2 linked regions of the Filimonas effusa genome follow. Each later gene encodes a partner of the first gene's protein in a complex. Links are inferred from orthologs where the notes say so. Each region holds a gene or a part of one and is shown on either strand. Other genes may lie near its edges.

Region 1 (7,919 bases):
TTCCTCGATAACTGTTTTGCATTGGATACCACCGTTCAGCAACCGGTTTGTATCCTCGAAGGCAAACAACTGCGCCTGACCATCATTCCGGATCAAAGCTATCCCTACCTGCAGCTTTATACGCCATCGCATCGTAAAAGCATTGCCATCGAAAACCTGAGCGCCGCACCCGATGCCTTTAACAATGGCATTGGCTTAATGCGCCTCGAAAAGAATACCCCGGCTATATTTTCAACAACATACAGATTAGAAACCATTTAATTCAGATGAACAACCAGGAACAACAAGTAAAAAAGGCTTTCGAAGAAAAGTTCGGGGCGGCGCCACGACTGTTTTTTTCACCCGGCCGCATCAACCTGATAGGAGAGCATGTTGATTATAATGATGGCTTTGTAATGCCTGCCGCAATCGATAAAGGTGTTGTATTCGCTGTTGCCCCCAATAATACCAGCAAATTAAGGGTGCATAGCATTGATATGAAGGAAGACCTGGAGGTTGAACTCAGCGATATTAAAAAGAAAGAAGGTTGGCCTAACTATATATTGGGAGTAGTAGACCAGTTCCAGAAACGCGGTTTACCCCTGCAGGGATTCGACGTAGTATTTGGCGGCAACCTGCCCTCAGGAGCCGGCTTATCCTCTTCCGCTGCTGTAGAATGTGGCCTCGCTACTGCCTTAAATACCATTTTCGACCTGAAACTCAACAGGGTTGCTATCGCACAGCTATCCCAAAAAGCAGAACATACTTTCCCCGGCGTTAACTGCGGTATCATGGACCAGTTCGCCAATATGATGGGAGAAAAGGATCATGTGCTGCTGCTCGACTGCACCAGCCTCGAATATAAGGCGCTGCCTTTGCAGATCCCCGGGTATGTGATCATGCTCATTAACTCCAAAGTAAGCCATTCCCTGGCCAGCGGTGAGTATAATATCCGTCGCCGCCAGTGCGAAGAAGGCTTAACTATCCTCAAACAACATTATCCCCAGGCTAAAAGCTTCAGGGATATAACGCCCGAACAGGTAAAACAGGTTAAAGAACACCTCGATGCCGACGTATACCGCAGATGCTTGTATGTAACCGAAGAAATTACACGCACACAGGCAGCTGCCAGCCTCTTGCAACAAAATAAAATACAGGAGTTCGGACAACTGATGTTTGCCACACACGAAGGTTTGAGCAAATTATACGACGTAAGCTGCCCTGAACTCGATTTCCTGGTAGAACAGGCACACCAGCATCCTGGCATTATCGGCTCCCGTTTAATGGGTGGCGGATTTGGAGGCTGCACCATCAATATAACAAAGGCCGATGAAGCGGAATCTATCGCAGCTGCTATTTCCGACGTTTACACATCCAGGTTTAAACATGCACCGGAAGTGTACATTATGCAAACCGGCGATGGTACTTACGAAATGCTTAGCCAACTTTAATTTCCCGCATTTTAACCAGGAGTTAAAATGCAGTTTATAAAAATACAGGAACACAAAACAGCCGGTCATTTGCCACACTGCATGGCAGATGAACCGGCTGTTTTTTAGTCTGCACCCTTTGCCTATGCCAGGCTTACAGTAGCTATAATACTGATTTCTACGTTCACATTTTTAGGCAGTGTTTTAACCGCCAATGTTTCACGGGCAGGGAAATCGCCTTTGAAATAAGCGCCATATACCTCGTTAACAGTGGCAAAATGTGCCATGTCGCTCAGGTAAATATTGGTTTTCACTACGTGTTCAAAAGTAAGTTTAGCCTCGTCAAGCACCGCCTGGAGGTTCTTCATTACCTGCTCCGCCTCATCCTTGACAGAGCCCTGTACCAGCTCATTGGTAGCAGGATCAATAGGAATTTGACCACTTACGAATAAAAGCTCACCGGTTTTCACAGCCTGGCTATAAGGGCCAATGGGGGCTGGCGCCTTATCGGTTTTAATGATTTGTTTAGACATAGTATTTGATTTGCCGGCAGCAATTTACGGTCATTATTATAAAAGTTTCGGTAAACATTGTACTTTAGCTTTTGAAACGTACCGGAAACTTAAGCTTGTCGTATGCAAATAGCAGTGAGATCCTATGCCTGGCAACAAGAGGCATTGGAACATAAAGGTTTTGGCAGTGCCCGGATCCGGTTTATAACCAGACCGGAAGAACTGAGCCAGGAACACTTTGATGTGGTGATCGACCTGCTGTATACTCCCGGAACTACTTATCCTCTTTTACCTGTGAATACCTTACTGTTGGTACACGCCGTAACCGCAACCTGTAAAAGGCTGCCGGAAGGGGCTGTACGGCTAAATGCATGGCCGGGCTTTTTGCAGCGGCCGGTGATGGAATTGGCAGCAACAGACGGTAATTCAAAGGCGCGCACAGAAGAGTGTATGGCTTGTTTGGGATGGCAGTACGAATGGGTCGCCGATATTCCAGGCTTCATAAGCAGCAGGGTTATAGCTGCCATCATCAATGAAGCTTATTTTGCCCTGGAAGAAGAACTGAGCAGCGCGGCCGAAATAGATACCGCCATGCGCCTCGGCACCAACTATCCTTTCGGACCTTTTGAATGGGCACAACGGATAGGGGTAAATCAGGTTTATGAATTACTCAACATAATGAGTACTGAAGATGAACGTTATACGCCGGCCGCCTTACTGGCTTCGGCAGTATCATAAAGGGAGTTTATAAATGGCTGCAGGAAAATTGTAGCTTGCATATTAATTGAGAGTATGGCGCTTATTTTAAATATTGATACAGCTACCGAAAGAGCCGGTGTTTGTTTAAGCATGAACGGCAAGGTGCTGCACGAACTGCAACATGAGGATCAAAAGAATCATGCAGGCTTTGTACAACCTGCTGTCAGCGACCTTATGTTGAAATCAGGCTATAAGCTGGCCGATCTCGATGCCATAGCAGTAACAGCCGGCCCCGGCAGTTATACAGGCTTGAGAGTAGGCCTGGCTACAGCTAAAGGACTCTGTTTTACTTTAAGCAAGCCATTGCTGATGGTCAATACCCTTGAGGTAATGGCACAGGCAGTATTAAGGGCAGAAGCTCCTGCTTCTGATAGGCTACTATGTCCTATGATAGATGCCCGGCGGATGGAGGTGTTTACCGGAATGTATACCACTCAGCTACAGGTAGTACAATCTCCCTCAGCTGTTATTTTAACAGACGAAAGCTTTAAAGAAATACTGGACAAACAGGTCGTAATGTTCACAGGAAACGGAAGCACTAAATTCAAAGAGATCATCACCCATGATAATGCGCTCTTTAGCAATGTGCAACACGAAGCCGGTGACCTTGGCGTACTTGCAGAACTTGCGTTCCGGAATAACCAGGTTGCAGACCTGGCATATAGCGAACCGTATTATCTTAAAGAATTCTTTAACCCAACAATGAAATAATTAAAAGCTGTTTAAAACTGAGGGAAAACCAGGGTTACGTGCAATTCGTAACAATATATTTATAATATCTTTACAATGAATTATTTTTTTAACACATTTTCTTTACCCAATGAACGCCCTGCAAAGTACAACTAACGATGCCAAAGGGGGTGTAAAAGTAGATTACATCCACCTGAAGAAAGCGGCCCTCATACTTAGGGCGCTAAACCATAAATTGCGTCAGCAAATGGTAAAATTGCTGGACGAGAACAAACGTATGACCGTAACGGAGATATATGTAAAACTCCGCCTCGAGCAGTCGGTTGCCTCTCAGCATTTAGCTATCCTGCGCCGTGCCGGTATTGTCGCCACGCAAAGGGATGGAAAGTTCATCTACTATGGCGTTAATTACAAGCGGCTCCAGGAAGTGAACGACTTCGTTGAGCAATTGGTAGCTTAAGCTTCACTGCCCTCAATTCCAATATCTACATTTATGTAGCCTGGCCCACTCAGGCATTTTAACATTCCTGGCTTAGATCATGATTTGTATCTTTGCCAAAAGTTATTGTCATGTACGTAGAGCAATTGTACACGGGATGCCTGAGTGAGGCGGCTTATTATATAGAAAGTGAAGGAGAAGCGGCTATTATTGATCCGTTACGCGATATCGACGCCTACCTGCAACTGGCCGCTAAAAGAAATGCCAGCATAAAATATATCTTCGAGACTCATTTTCATGCCGACTTTGTGAGCGGACATATAGACCTCTCACAAGCAACAGGCGCTCCCATTATATACGGACCAGGCACTGTAGCCGGCTTCAAACCTTATGTGGCAAAGGACCAGGAATTCTTTACTTTAGGCAAACTCCAGATCCAGGTACTGCATACTCCAGGCCATACGCTGGAAAGCACTTGCTACCTGCTGAAAGATGCTTCCGGTAAAGACTATGCCATCTTCACAGGCGATACCTTATTCGTCGGCGATGTTGGCCGCCCCGATCTCGCCCAGCAGGGAACTGAATTAACCGTGAGCGATCTGGCAGGCATGTTATACGATAGCCTGCAGCAAAAGATCATGCCATTGGCTAACAATGTAATTGTATACCCTGCACATGGCCCCGGTAGCAACTGCGGCAAAAACCTCGGCCCCGAAACGCATAGCACCATCGGCGATCAAAAACAGCACAACTATGCGCTGCAGCCACAAAGCAAAGAAGCGTTCATTAACGCTGTAACAGAAGGACTTGGCACCCCACCGCTTTATTTCCCCATTAACGCAAGAATTAACAAAGAAGGTTATACCAATTTGGATACGATCATTGAACAAGGCTTACAACCTTTAAGCGTAGCCGCTTTCAAAGAAAAGCAGGCCGAAACGGATGCTATTATGCTGGATACAAGACCCGGCCCCATGTTTACCGTAGGCTTTGTTCCCGGCTCCATCTTTATTGGACTGGAAGGCCGCTTCGCCGAATGGGCAGGCAGCCTGTTACCTTTCGATCAGCCTATCCTGCTGATCACAGAAGCAGGACAGGAAAAAGAAACCCTGATCCGCCTGGCACGCGTTGGCTTCGATAAGATCATAGGCTACCTCGAAGGCGGATTTGAAGCCTGGCAGCAAGCCGGTGAAACCATAGACATGATCATCGACGTAGAAGCCGATGAACTCGCCATGGACCTCCCCTTCGATGAAAACCTGGTGGTAGTGGATGTTAGAAAAGAAGTGGAATTTGCCGACGGACATGTAAAAGATGCCATTAACCTTCCGCTCGCCAGCTTAACCGATCCCGGTAACCTGGCCGACTTCCACGATACGCACAATCTTTATATTCATTGTGCTGCAGGTTATCGCAGCGTAATAGCTGCTTCACTTATCAAACGCCAGGGCATTCATAACCTGCGTAATGTAGTAGGCGGCTGGGCACGTATCAAAGAAGAAACAAAGATCCCCACCGAAAAAACAGCTGAAATTCTTAACTAAGTATAACGTGATCTGGCAGTTACATAACTGCTAGATCACCAGCTTTTCATGTAACTCGGGAACATATTCCCATTTCCAGCGCTTATGGCTCCATAAATAGTTGGAAGGATGCTCCCGTACGCTGTCTTCAATATAGCTGATCATTTTACGGGTTATCTCACCTTCAGGAAGACTGCGCGGCTCCGTGGTCAGCAGCTCCATATGTGCTTTATAATACCCCCTTTTCTTGCCAGGCATGATCTTGCACATGACCACGGCAGTATTATTAAACTTCGCCCCTTTTTCAGGACCTTTTACAAAAGGGGTCATTTTACCAAAGAAAGGAGCCCAGTATGCATTATCCGGCCCGCCAGGGTTTTGATCGCCCACCAGCACCAATGCATATTTATCTCTGGCATAAGGCGTAAACTCCTGCCTGTAACGGGTAGCAGCAATAAGTTTAGTGCCAAACCGCGTTCTTAGTTTTACAAAGATGCGCTCCATAGCTTTCGCCGTGATAGGCATATATACTACCAGGAAAGGACCTTCAACATTGGCAGCATAACTGGCATTGGCAAATTCCCAGTTAAACTGATGCCCAAGGTGTACCTGTATTTTAAAGCCTTTATCACGCAGCTCACGCATGATATCATAATTGCAGACAAAGTGCCTGTTCAACTGCTTTTCGGTTATAGAAAGCAACTTAACCGTCTCAATAAAATTATCAAGAAAACGCTGGTAAAATTCCTTGGCGATCTTTACGCGCTCAGCTTCGGACTTCTCCGGGAAGGCTATTTCCAGGTTATTCATTACTACATCGCGCCGGTAACGGACTACATAGTAAAGAATAAGATAAACTACATCACTCAAAAGATGCAACACCCTGAATGGCAGCAGTGAAAACAGGTATAAAATGGGGTATACTATGTAATACATATTCTAACACAACAAACCACAAAATTAACAGCTATCTCCCATTTAAAGGGTAATATTCTGAAGCAATGCACTTTTAGCCGGATGGTCGGTGTTGAAATGCAACCCACGGCTTTCCTTCCGGAACTGGGCGCCCTTTACTACCAGGTAACCTACGGTGATAAGATTACGAAGCTCACATAACTGGGGCGAAACCTTCGTTGTTTCATACAACTGCTCTGTTTCCTCATAAAGCAGGTCAAGCCGCTTCATTGCCCTTTGTAAACGCACATCGTTACGTACAATACCAACATAATCGCTCATTAATTGCTGTAACTCCTTCAAACTTTGCGTAATAAGGATCATTTCCTTCGGATCGGTAGTACCCGAAGCATTCCAGTCCGGGATAGGCACAACAGGAGCGTTCTCGTTATAGTGTGCTACGGTATGTAAAAAGGCCCTGTGCGCAAATACCATCGCCTCCAGCAAACTATTGCTGGCAAGACGGTTCGCACCGTGCAAACCGGTACTGGCACATTCTCCGCAGGCATACAGGTGCTGTATCGATGTACACGCCCACTCATCTGTTTTAATACCACCACAGCTGTAATGCGCAGCAGGAGCAACAGGAATAAAATGCTGCATAGGGTCAATCCCCAGGCTTAGGCATTTCTCATAAATATTGGGAAAATGATGAATGAACTTCTCCTTATCCATATGCCGGCAGTCGAGCCACACATGCTCCGTACCCGTTCTTTTCATTTCACTGTCTATAGCCCTGGCAACAATATCGCGGGGAGCCAGATCTTTACGCTCATCGTAACGCGGCATAAAGGCTTCGCCTTCTTTATTGCGTAAAATACCGCCATCACCCCTTACCGCCTCCGTGATAAGAAAAGAGGGCGATACACCTGGCTCATATAACGCGGTAGGATGAAACTGGATGAATTCCATGTTCTCGATACGCCCCTTGGCCCTGTATACCATAGCAATACCATCACCCGTGGCAATACGCGGATTGGTAGTGGTACGGTAAACCTGGCCGCAACCACCGGACGCCAGCAACGTGGCATTCGCGGCAATCTTTTCTATCTGATTGGTACGCAGGTTCAGCACATATACACCATAACAGGTGATATCCTGCGTCGATTTGGTGACAAGATAACCCATATGATGCTGCGTGATAAGATCTACTACAAAACAGTGATTTACCAGCTCTATATTGGGCGTGGTCATGAGCGTTTCAAGCAACGCCCGCTCCATTTCTTTCCCCGTAACATCTTTATGATGCAGGATCCGGTGCTCACTATGCCCGCCTTCCATACCCAGGGCATAATTACCCTTGGCATCTTTATCGAAACGCGCACCGTATTCTATCAGCTCTTTGATACGCTCAGGACCCTCCTTTACAACAATCTCTACCGCACGTGGGTTGCAAAGCCCGTCGCCTGCTATAAGGGTATCTTCAATATGTTTTTCAAAACTATCCCTCGCTGCATCCCACACGCCTGCTACCCCGCCCTGCGCATACTTCGTATTCGTTTCGTCGGCCTGCGTTTTTGTAATAACAATTACTTTCTTGGTAGGATATTGTCTGGCGACTTTAATAGCATACGTAAGTCCTGCTATACCTGAACCGATCACGAGAAAATCTGTCTGCATCATGGTAATAGAA
Region 2 (7,998 bases), on another replicon or contig:
CCGAATAGCAAATAAGAAAAGGCGGCGAGTATGGGAAAAGCATTAGCGCAGTTAGGCAAGTTTACCGTGATGTTGCGGAAGAGCTGGAGTAAGCCGGAGAATATGGCGTTGTACTGGCGGGCATTTATCGATCAATGTGTGGATATAGGGCTTCGTTCTTTCTGGATCATCATAGCGGTATCTTTTTTTCTGGGTATGGTGGTAACCATGCAAACGGCTTATATGCTAACGGTGCCTGCAATTCCAAAGTCGGTGATAGGGATGGTGGCGCGTGATTCGGTTATCCTGGAGCTGGGGCCAACCGGTATTGCTGCTGTCATGGCTACTGTAGTGGGTTTCAGGATAGCTTCTGAGCTTGGTTATATGCGTATGAGCGAGCAGATAGATGCGCAGGAAGTCATGGGTATCAATACTTATGCTTACCTGGTGTTACCGAAGATACTGGCGAGTGTGCTGGTTATGCCTTGCTTAACCGTTATAGGCTGTTTTGTTGGATTACTGGCCGGTGGTTTTGCGGGTGAATCGATGAAGCTGGTTGCTTTTTCTGATTATTTATTCGGGTTAACTGATCGTTTCAAGCCTAATACGGTATCTATTGCTATTGTGAAGTCGTATGTTTTTGCATTTATTATTCCCAGTGTATCGGCTTATGTAGGGTATCATGTTGTTGGTGATTCGCTGGCGGTGGGCAAGGCGGCTACGCGGGCGGTTACTTATACTTGTGTGGCTATATTGATGGCGGATTATATTGTTACTTCTCTTATGCTGTAGTTCCGTTTTATTATTGTCCGTGGCACCGTGTTCCTGTGTCTGTTGGCGTTGTACTATGCGCCATCTGCATCTATTCCATATTTTTGCATCGTGGAAAAGCAAATTTGTATCCTGGCGATCGAGTCGTCGTGTGATGAAACCAGTGCGTCTGTTTGTATTAACGGCGAGATCTTATCGAATCATATAGCTGGCCAGACCGTACACGAGCGTTATGGCGGTGTGGTGCCTGAGCTGGCAAGTCGTGCTCATATGCAGAACATTGTGCCTGTAGTGCATACGGCATTGGCTACGGCCAAGTGCAGTATGCAGGATATAGACGCGGTGGCGTTTACGCAGGCGCCGGGTTTGATAGGCAGTTTACTGGTAGGGGCGCAGTTTGCGAAGTCGATGGCGCTGGCATTGGATAAGCCGTTGATAGCGGTGCATCATATGCAGGCGCATGTGCTGGCGAACCTGATACCTGAGGAGCGTCCTGAATTTCCTTTTCTATGTTTAACGGTAAGTGGCGGGCATACCCAGATAGTGGTGGCGCATAGTCCGCTTAGGCTGGAGGTGATAGGGGAAACCATCGATGATGCTGCCGGCGAGGCTTTTGATAAAACTGCGAAGCTGCTGGGATTGCCATATCCCGGTGGTCCTTTGGTTGATAAGTATGCGAAGGAGGGGAACCCGGAGAAGTTCAAGTTTGCGGAGCCGCAGATCCCGGAGCTGAATTTTTCCTTCAGCGGTCTCAAGACCTCCGTATTATACTTTCTGCAGGCGCAGACGAAAGAGCATCCCGATTTTATAAAGGAGAACCTGGTAGATCTATGTGCTTCGGTTCAGCATACGATCATCAGGATCTTATTGAAGAAGGTTAAAAAGGCGGTACAGCAAACGGGGATACGGCAGATATGTATTGCAGGGGGGGTGAGTGCGAACAGTGGTTTGCGGGCCCAGCTCCAGGAAGCGGGCCGTAAACATGGATGGAAGACCTTTATCCCTCCTTTTCAATATTGTACCGATAATGCCGGGATGATTGCGATTACTGCGTATTATAAATACCTGGCAGGTCAGTTTGCGGATATGGAGGTGAGTCCTTCGGCGAGGAGTGAGTGGTAGGGAGGGGGTGAGATGGCGGGTAAGCGGCTTTAGTGCGGCTTATGCGCGGCTATATAAAGCGTACTTTTTCGTAGATGGCGTGGATTGGCACTGCAATTGCTTTTATATCGAAAAAAATAACTGTATGAATAAGTATGCCAGGGTTTTGACTGTTGCCTGTATGATTTTAGGAGTAGCTGTTTTTGCGGCCTGTTCTTCGAGTAAAGGTAATGCGGGTGCGAGCCGCAGCGCTTATACGGGGAACTGGACGCTCAATAATATTAGTTTTGACGGGATTTCGTCGAGTACCAAATTCAAGGCTACTGTTTTTGACGATGTGGCGTATTCCTGTCTTCAAGGCAGTTCGTGGAGTTTGCCTAATAATGGCCAGGGCAGTTATACTGTCAATTCTTCCGGTTCGGAGTGTGCGCCAGGGTTAAGGCAGATCTACTGGTCGTTGCAAAAGGATGGTTCTCAGCAGTATTTTCAGTTTAAAAGGCTGGATGGCGATGTAAAGGCTAAAAATGTGACCACGGGTTACCGTATGGAGGTTACCAGCATTGGTGATAACAGCATGCAACTTCGTTCTCCTATCAATTTTGAAGGCAGGACCATCTATATCATATATGATTTCAGCCGTTAATAATCACCGGGGCGGCTGGGGCTTTTCACTTTTATTGTCCTACTTTTGCGCCTTGAAAATAAGGAGCAACGCATGATCAGTGTTAAAAATGTTACCCTGGCTTATGGAAAGCGGGTGTTGTTTGACGAAGTAAATATCAACTTCCTGAAAGGCAACTGCTATGGTGTTATTGGTGCGAATGGGGCAGGGAAATCAACTTTTCTTAAGATATTAAGTGGTGAAATTGAGCCTAATAAGGGCACAGTTGAGATCACCAAAGGGGAACGGATGTCGTTCCTGAAGCAGAACCAGTTTGAGTTCGATGAACACACTGTTCTGAATACCGTGCTCATGGGCCACAAAAAGATGTGGGATGTCATGCATGAGAAGGATGCCATTTACATGAAAGAGGATTTCTCTGAAGAAGATGGGATCCGTGCGGGGGAGCTGGAAGCCGAATTTGGTGAAATGGGTGGTTATACTGCCGAAAGTGATGCCGGAACGCTGCTGGGCAGCCTGGGGATCACGGACGATATGCATTATAGCCTGATGAAGGATATTCCTTCGAATATGAAAGTGAGGGTATTGCTTGCCCAGGCTTTATTCGGTAATCCTGATATCCTGCTGCTGGATGAACCTACCAACGGCCTGGATATTGAAACCATCGGCTGGCTGGAGAACTTCCTGGCCGACTACGAGAATGTAGTGCTGGTGGTGAGTCACGACCGTCACTTTCTTGACCAGGTGTGTACGCATGTGGCGGATGTAGACAGGAGCAAGATCAAGGTGTTCACCGGTAACTACAGCTTCTGGTATGAATCATCGCAGCTGGCTGCGCGTCAGGCTTCTGATAAGAATAAGAAAACAGAAGAGAAACGTCAGGCTCTGATGGACTTCATTGCGCGATTCAGTGCGAACGCTTCGAAAAGCAAGCAGGCGACTTCGCGGAAGAAGGCGCTGGAAAAGCTTACGATCGAGGAGATCGAGCCATCGAACCGTCGTTATCCCGGTATTATTTTCCAACCGCAGCGTGAGGTGGGTAACCAGATCCTGAATATCGAGAACCTGAGTAAATCGGTTGATGGCGGGGTGCTTTTTGAAAAGGCTACTTTCAGCGTCAACAAGAATGATAAAATTGCTTTCCTGAGCAAGAACCCGCTTGCAGTAACCAGCTTTTTCGAGATCATCAATGGTAATGCAGAAGCGAGTGGCGGCAAGTTTGAATGGGGCACCACTATTACCAAGGCTTATCTGCCTTTGGAGAACAGTGAATTCTTCCAGGAGGGACTTACGTTACTGGAGTGGTTGCGTCAATATGTACCACCTACGGTTACAGATGCCGATGAGCCTTTCCTGAGAGGTTTCCTTGGTAAGATGCTGTTCAGCGGCGATGATATTGCCAAGAAAACAAATGTATTGAGCGGTGGGGAAAAAGTACGTTGTATGGTAAGCCGTATGATGCTGCAAAGTCCTAACCTGATTGTACTTGACCAGCCTACCAACCACCTTGACCTGGAGAGCATCCAGAGCTTCAACGAAGGTTGTAATGCATTTCCCGGTGTAGTGCTGCTTACTTCTCATGACCATACTTTCGTTCAAACGGTAGCTAACCGTATCATCGAGTTAACTCCCAAGGGTATCATCGACCGCCTGATGACTTTCGATGAATACATGGAAGATGCAAGGGTGAAGGAGTTGAGAGCGGAGATGTATCATTAGAATATAAATGTCTAGAAGTTACGGTGCAGTTATTTTGATAGCTGCACCGTACATTTGACTAAAACTATTTGTTTGAAGCTGCCAGAAGTTGCCATTGTCATCCTAAACTATAACGGAAAGAAGTTTCTCGAAAAATTCCTTCCGGCAGTATTGGCTTCCACTTATGCCAATAAGCGTGTTGTTGTAGCTGACAATGCTTCTACAGATGACTCCCTTATTTTTTTAAAGTCGTTTTATCCGCAGGTAGAGCTGATCGTTCATAAAGAGAACTATGGTTTTGCGGGCGGTTATAACAAGGCATTACAGCAGGTTTATTCCGATTATTATGTATTGCTGAATTCCGATGTGGAGGTAACGCCGGGCTGGATAGAGCCTGTGGTCGCTTTCATGGAAACGGATGTGCGTATTGGTGTTTGTCAGCCTAAGCTGCTTGATTATAACCGGAGGGAGCATTTTGAATATGCCGGTGCGGCTGGCGGGTGGCTGGACTGTCTGGGGTATCCTTTTGCGCGCGGCCGTGTGTTTGAGGTGCTGGAAAAGGATGAAGCGCTGTATACCGATACGGTGCCTGTGTTCTGGGCGTCGGGAGCGGCCATGTTCATTAAATCGGCTGTGTATCATGAGGTGAATGGTATGGATGAATATTTCTTTGCGCACCAGGAGGAGATCGATCTTTGCTGGCGGGTACAGTTGGCAGGGTATCGTATTTATTGTTGTCCTGATGCGGTTGTATATCATGTTGGCGGCGGTACGTTACCCAGGGGGCATAGAAAGACGTATCTGAATTTCAGAAATAACCTGGTGATGTTACTGAAGAACCTGCCGTTTGCCGAGCAGTGCTGGAAGGTTCCTTTACGGATACTGATGGATATTGTATTTGCTTTAAAATGTATGGGAGGCGGGGACTTTAAAAGCGCGGCAGCCACGGTGCAGGCGCATTGGGGAGTGTTGCGGTGGAGTCTTGGTATCGATAACGGGGAGGCGCCATCGGGGAATCGAAAGGCCATGCGAAAGCTGTCGGGAGTATGGCAAGGTTCTATTGTATGGGCCTATTTTATAAAGGGGCTTACAAGATTTACAGAAATTGTTAAGCGCTAAGTAGTTTTATTACATCTGCATCCTTATTTTTGCCGGGCAAACATCAGAATATGTCATACGAAGTAGAAAATAGCAAAGAAAGAGATATCAGGTACAACAGGGTGAGTTCATCCCGTTTTGTGTTCTATATTACTGCTGGTTGTATTCTGGCATTTGTGTTAGGCGGTTGTTTCCGTTTATACAAACAGCATTATAAGGGTAAGCCTGATGTTGAAGTGCCTGGTAACACCAAGTACACACCGGAGTACAAGTAAAATTTCCGGGAGCTGAAAAAAAGTTGAAAAAAAAGCTCCGGAAATTTTGAAATAATAAAAAGAATTCTATCTTTGCACTCCCAATCGATAAGCAACGATAACGAAAAGCGAAAAGATTGATTCTGAAGTTCTTATAAATTAAAATGCGGAAGTAGCTCATTTGGTAGAGCACGACCTTGCCAAGGTCGGGGTGGCCGGTTCGAGCCCGGTCTTCCGCTCTGAAAGCCTCGCAGTTTTGCGGGGCTTTTTTATTTCTGTTCTTTTCTCACCGTTGGTGACAGATGCTTTCTCTGTCGGGTTCATGTCTGAAATTTCTGCCTAATTTCCAGGAAGTTGTTGTTTCTTCTGCAGCTAGTGTGTTCATTGCCGATAAACAGGGTTGTTTCGCTTTATTATTTGCTTTTCCGGGCAGGAAGGGTGGCGGATGATATTTTTAGTCGTTTGCAACGTTGTTGGTCTTTAAGGCGTCTGTTTGCTTGAAATAGGAGTTGCTGATCATTGCTTTTTAACCAGGTGATTGTTAGCGATAGGCGATTGTTGCCTGGTAAGATACAGGCTGTGAAGGGGGCGGTAAGGGAGGGCTGGCGCTTAAATATGCATTAAAAGTCCGGCATGTCATCCGGTGCTGCAGACTAAAGCGTAAGTTGTTGAGTGTTATGGTATTCTGATAGATCTTAATGTCTAATTTTTAGAGGATCAATTTTTTAGGCGGACATATCTCTTTAAGTTCTTATAGCTGTTATGCGTGGAATTTCAAAATCTGGCGTCTTTCATCTGCCGTAAAATTGTTACCATTCATGTAATTTTATCGGCAAGCATCCAATTTTTATAGGCGAAATAAAGTTTGTTGCTATATTCGATTGAAATTTAGTTCATTCGTCAACCCATGAGCAATAAGAAACTAAGTGTGTTAATCCCTGTCTTTAACGAGGAGGGGAATATAGCTGCGATTGTGGATGCTATAAGGATAGTTTTTGAGCAGCTGCCGCCATATGATCACGAGATACTGTTTGTAAACGATGGCAGTATCGATGCAAGTCTGCAAGTCATTAAGCGGATGGCTGCAGTGAATCCACGTGTTAAATTCATTTCATTTTCCCGGAATTTCGGAAAGGATAATGCGTTGCTGGCGGGCTGCAGGTATGCTACCGGCGATGCGGTTATTACGATGGATGCGGATCTGCAGCATCCTCCTGAGCTGATCCCCGAGATGCTTGGTCTTTGGGAGTCGGGGAATGATGTGGTATATGCTTACCGTGCCGACCGGAATCGGCATGTAGGTAAGTTGAATCAACTGACGTCAAGGGCGTTTTACAAGCTTGTAAATGCGTTGTCTGATGTGAAGCTGGAAGATGGGATATCGGATTACAGGCTGCTGGATAAGAAGGTGGTGGTTACATTGAACCAGTTGCCCGAAGAGCGGCCTTTTTTCAGGGGGCTTGTAAAATGGGTTGGTTTTCAGCAGGTGGGTATTCCTTATACGCCTGCGGCCCGGGCTTCGGGTGAAACAAAATACAGCCAACGTGCTTTAGCGCGTCTTGCGCTTCAGGGGATCACCTCGTTCAGCGTAAAACCTTTGCAAATAGCTATTTACCTGGGGTTTGGTTTTTCTCTGATCCCTTTGTTATATATTCCTTACGTATTGTATAGTTTTTATCATCACCTCGCTATTTCTGGGTGGGCGTCGCTTATTATGACAGTGTTGTTCTTTGGTGGGTTGCAGCTGATGATACTTGGGATACTTGGCGTATATCTTGGCAAGTTGTTTACCCAGAGTAAACAGCGGCCTCAATTTATTGTACAGGAAACGAATGCCGGTTGTGAGGCTGCCGGGCAGGAGAGCAGTTATTCTTCTTTTAGTGAGTTAATGGTCGTTGGTGCATAAATGTAGAGGCAATGAGCAGGAGAGGTGCGATATTATTGAGTTTTGACGTGGAGGAGTTTGATCTGCCAATGGAATATGGGCAGGAGATCTCTACGGAAGCGCAATTGGAGACGGGTAAAAAGGGGTTGGATGCTATCATGCCTTTTCTTTCTAATCCTGCTGTTCCGGCTACTTTGTTTACCACTGCGTTTTTTGCTACGCATTTTCCCGGAGAAATGAAGGCATTGGCGGCAACGCATGAAATAGCTTCACACACGTTTCATCATTCTTCTTTTTGTAACAGCGATCTGCTGGCTTCCCGTATTGCACTGGAGGGTATTACCGGAACGGAGGTGAGGGGGCTCAGGATGCCGCGAATGCAGAAAGTTGATGTTGCCGAGGTATTAAAGGCGGGATACAGTTATGATTCTTCTATAAATCCTACTATTATACCGGGCAGGTATAATAACCGGCATTTGCCGAGGACGATATATGGTGAGCGGGGATTGTTGCGCATTCCTGCTTCAGTGTCGCCTGTATTGCGATTGCCGTTATTCTGGCTGGGATTTAAAAATTATCCTTATGCTTTG

The links.
Region 2: the proteins of tsaB (region 1) and tsaD are in contact, whole or in part, in a solved structure (PDB 4WQ4), measured with the Escherichia coli proteins. The link is inferred for Filimonas effusa from one-to-one orthologs.

What each region holds. Positions count from the first base shown.
Region 1 is NZ_SDHZ01000002.1:972,285-980,203, forward strand. Bases 1,766-4,552 are described here. They hold tsaB (tRNA (adenosine(37)-N6)-threonylcarbamoyltransferase complex dimerization subunit type 1 TsaB), read left to right. Parts: upstream 1,766-2,713; coding sequence 2,714-3,391; downstream 3,392-4,552. Other genes in these bases: ESB13_RS15190 (RidA family protein), read right to left, coding at 1,766-1,942; ESB13_RS15195 (3-hydroxyacyl-CoA dehydrogenase family protein), read left to right, coding at 2,045-2,659; ESB13_RS15205 (ArsR/SmtB family transcription factor), read left to right, coding at 3,501-3,830; ESB13_RS15210 (MBL fold metallo-hydrolase), read left to right, coding at 3,941-4,552. In the rest of the region: ESB13_RS15180 (aldose 1-epimerase), read left to right, coding at 1-261; galK (galactokinase), read left to right, coding at 267-1,430; more of ESB13_RS15190, read right to left, coding at 1,553-1,765; more of ESB13_RS15210, read left to right, coding at 4,553-5,353; ESB13_RS15215 (lysophospholipid acyltransferase family protein), read right to left, coding at 5,384-6,268; nadB (L-aspartate oxidase), read right to left, coding at 6,311-7,909. UniProt on the Escherichia coli protein: Required for the formation of a threonylcarbamoyl group on adenosine at position 37 (t(6)A37) in tRNAs that read codons beginning with adenine.
Region 2 is NZ_SDHZ01000001.1:2,907,785-2,915,782, reverse strand. Bases 1-2,866 are described here. They hold tsaD (tRNA (adenosine(37)-N6)-threonylcarbamoyltransferase complex transferase subunit TsaD), read left to right. Parts: upstream 1-861; coding sequence 862-1,872; downstream 1,873-2,866. Other genes in these bases: ESB13_RS11025 (ABC-F family ATP-binding cassette domain-containing protein), read left to right, coding at 2,567-2,866; ESB13_RS11030 (lipocalin family protein), read left to right, coding at 1,997-2,494; ESB13_RS11040 (MlaE family ABC transporter permease), read left to right, coding at 31-771. In the rest of the region: more of ESB13_RS11025, read left to right, coding at 2,867-4,192; ESB13_RS11020 (glycosyltransferase family 2 protein), read left to right, coding at 4,265-5,290; ESB13_RS11015 (hypothetical protein), read left to right, coding at 5,341-5,544; ESB13_RS11005 (glycosyltransferase family 2 protein), read left to right, coding at 6,431-7,429; ESB13_RS11000 (DUF3473 domain-containing protein), read left to right, coding at 7,441-7,998.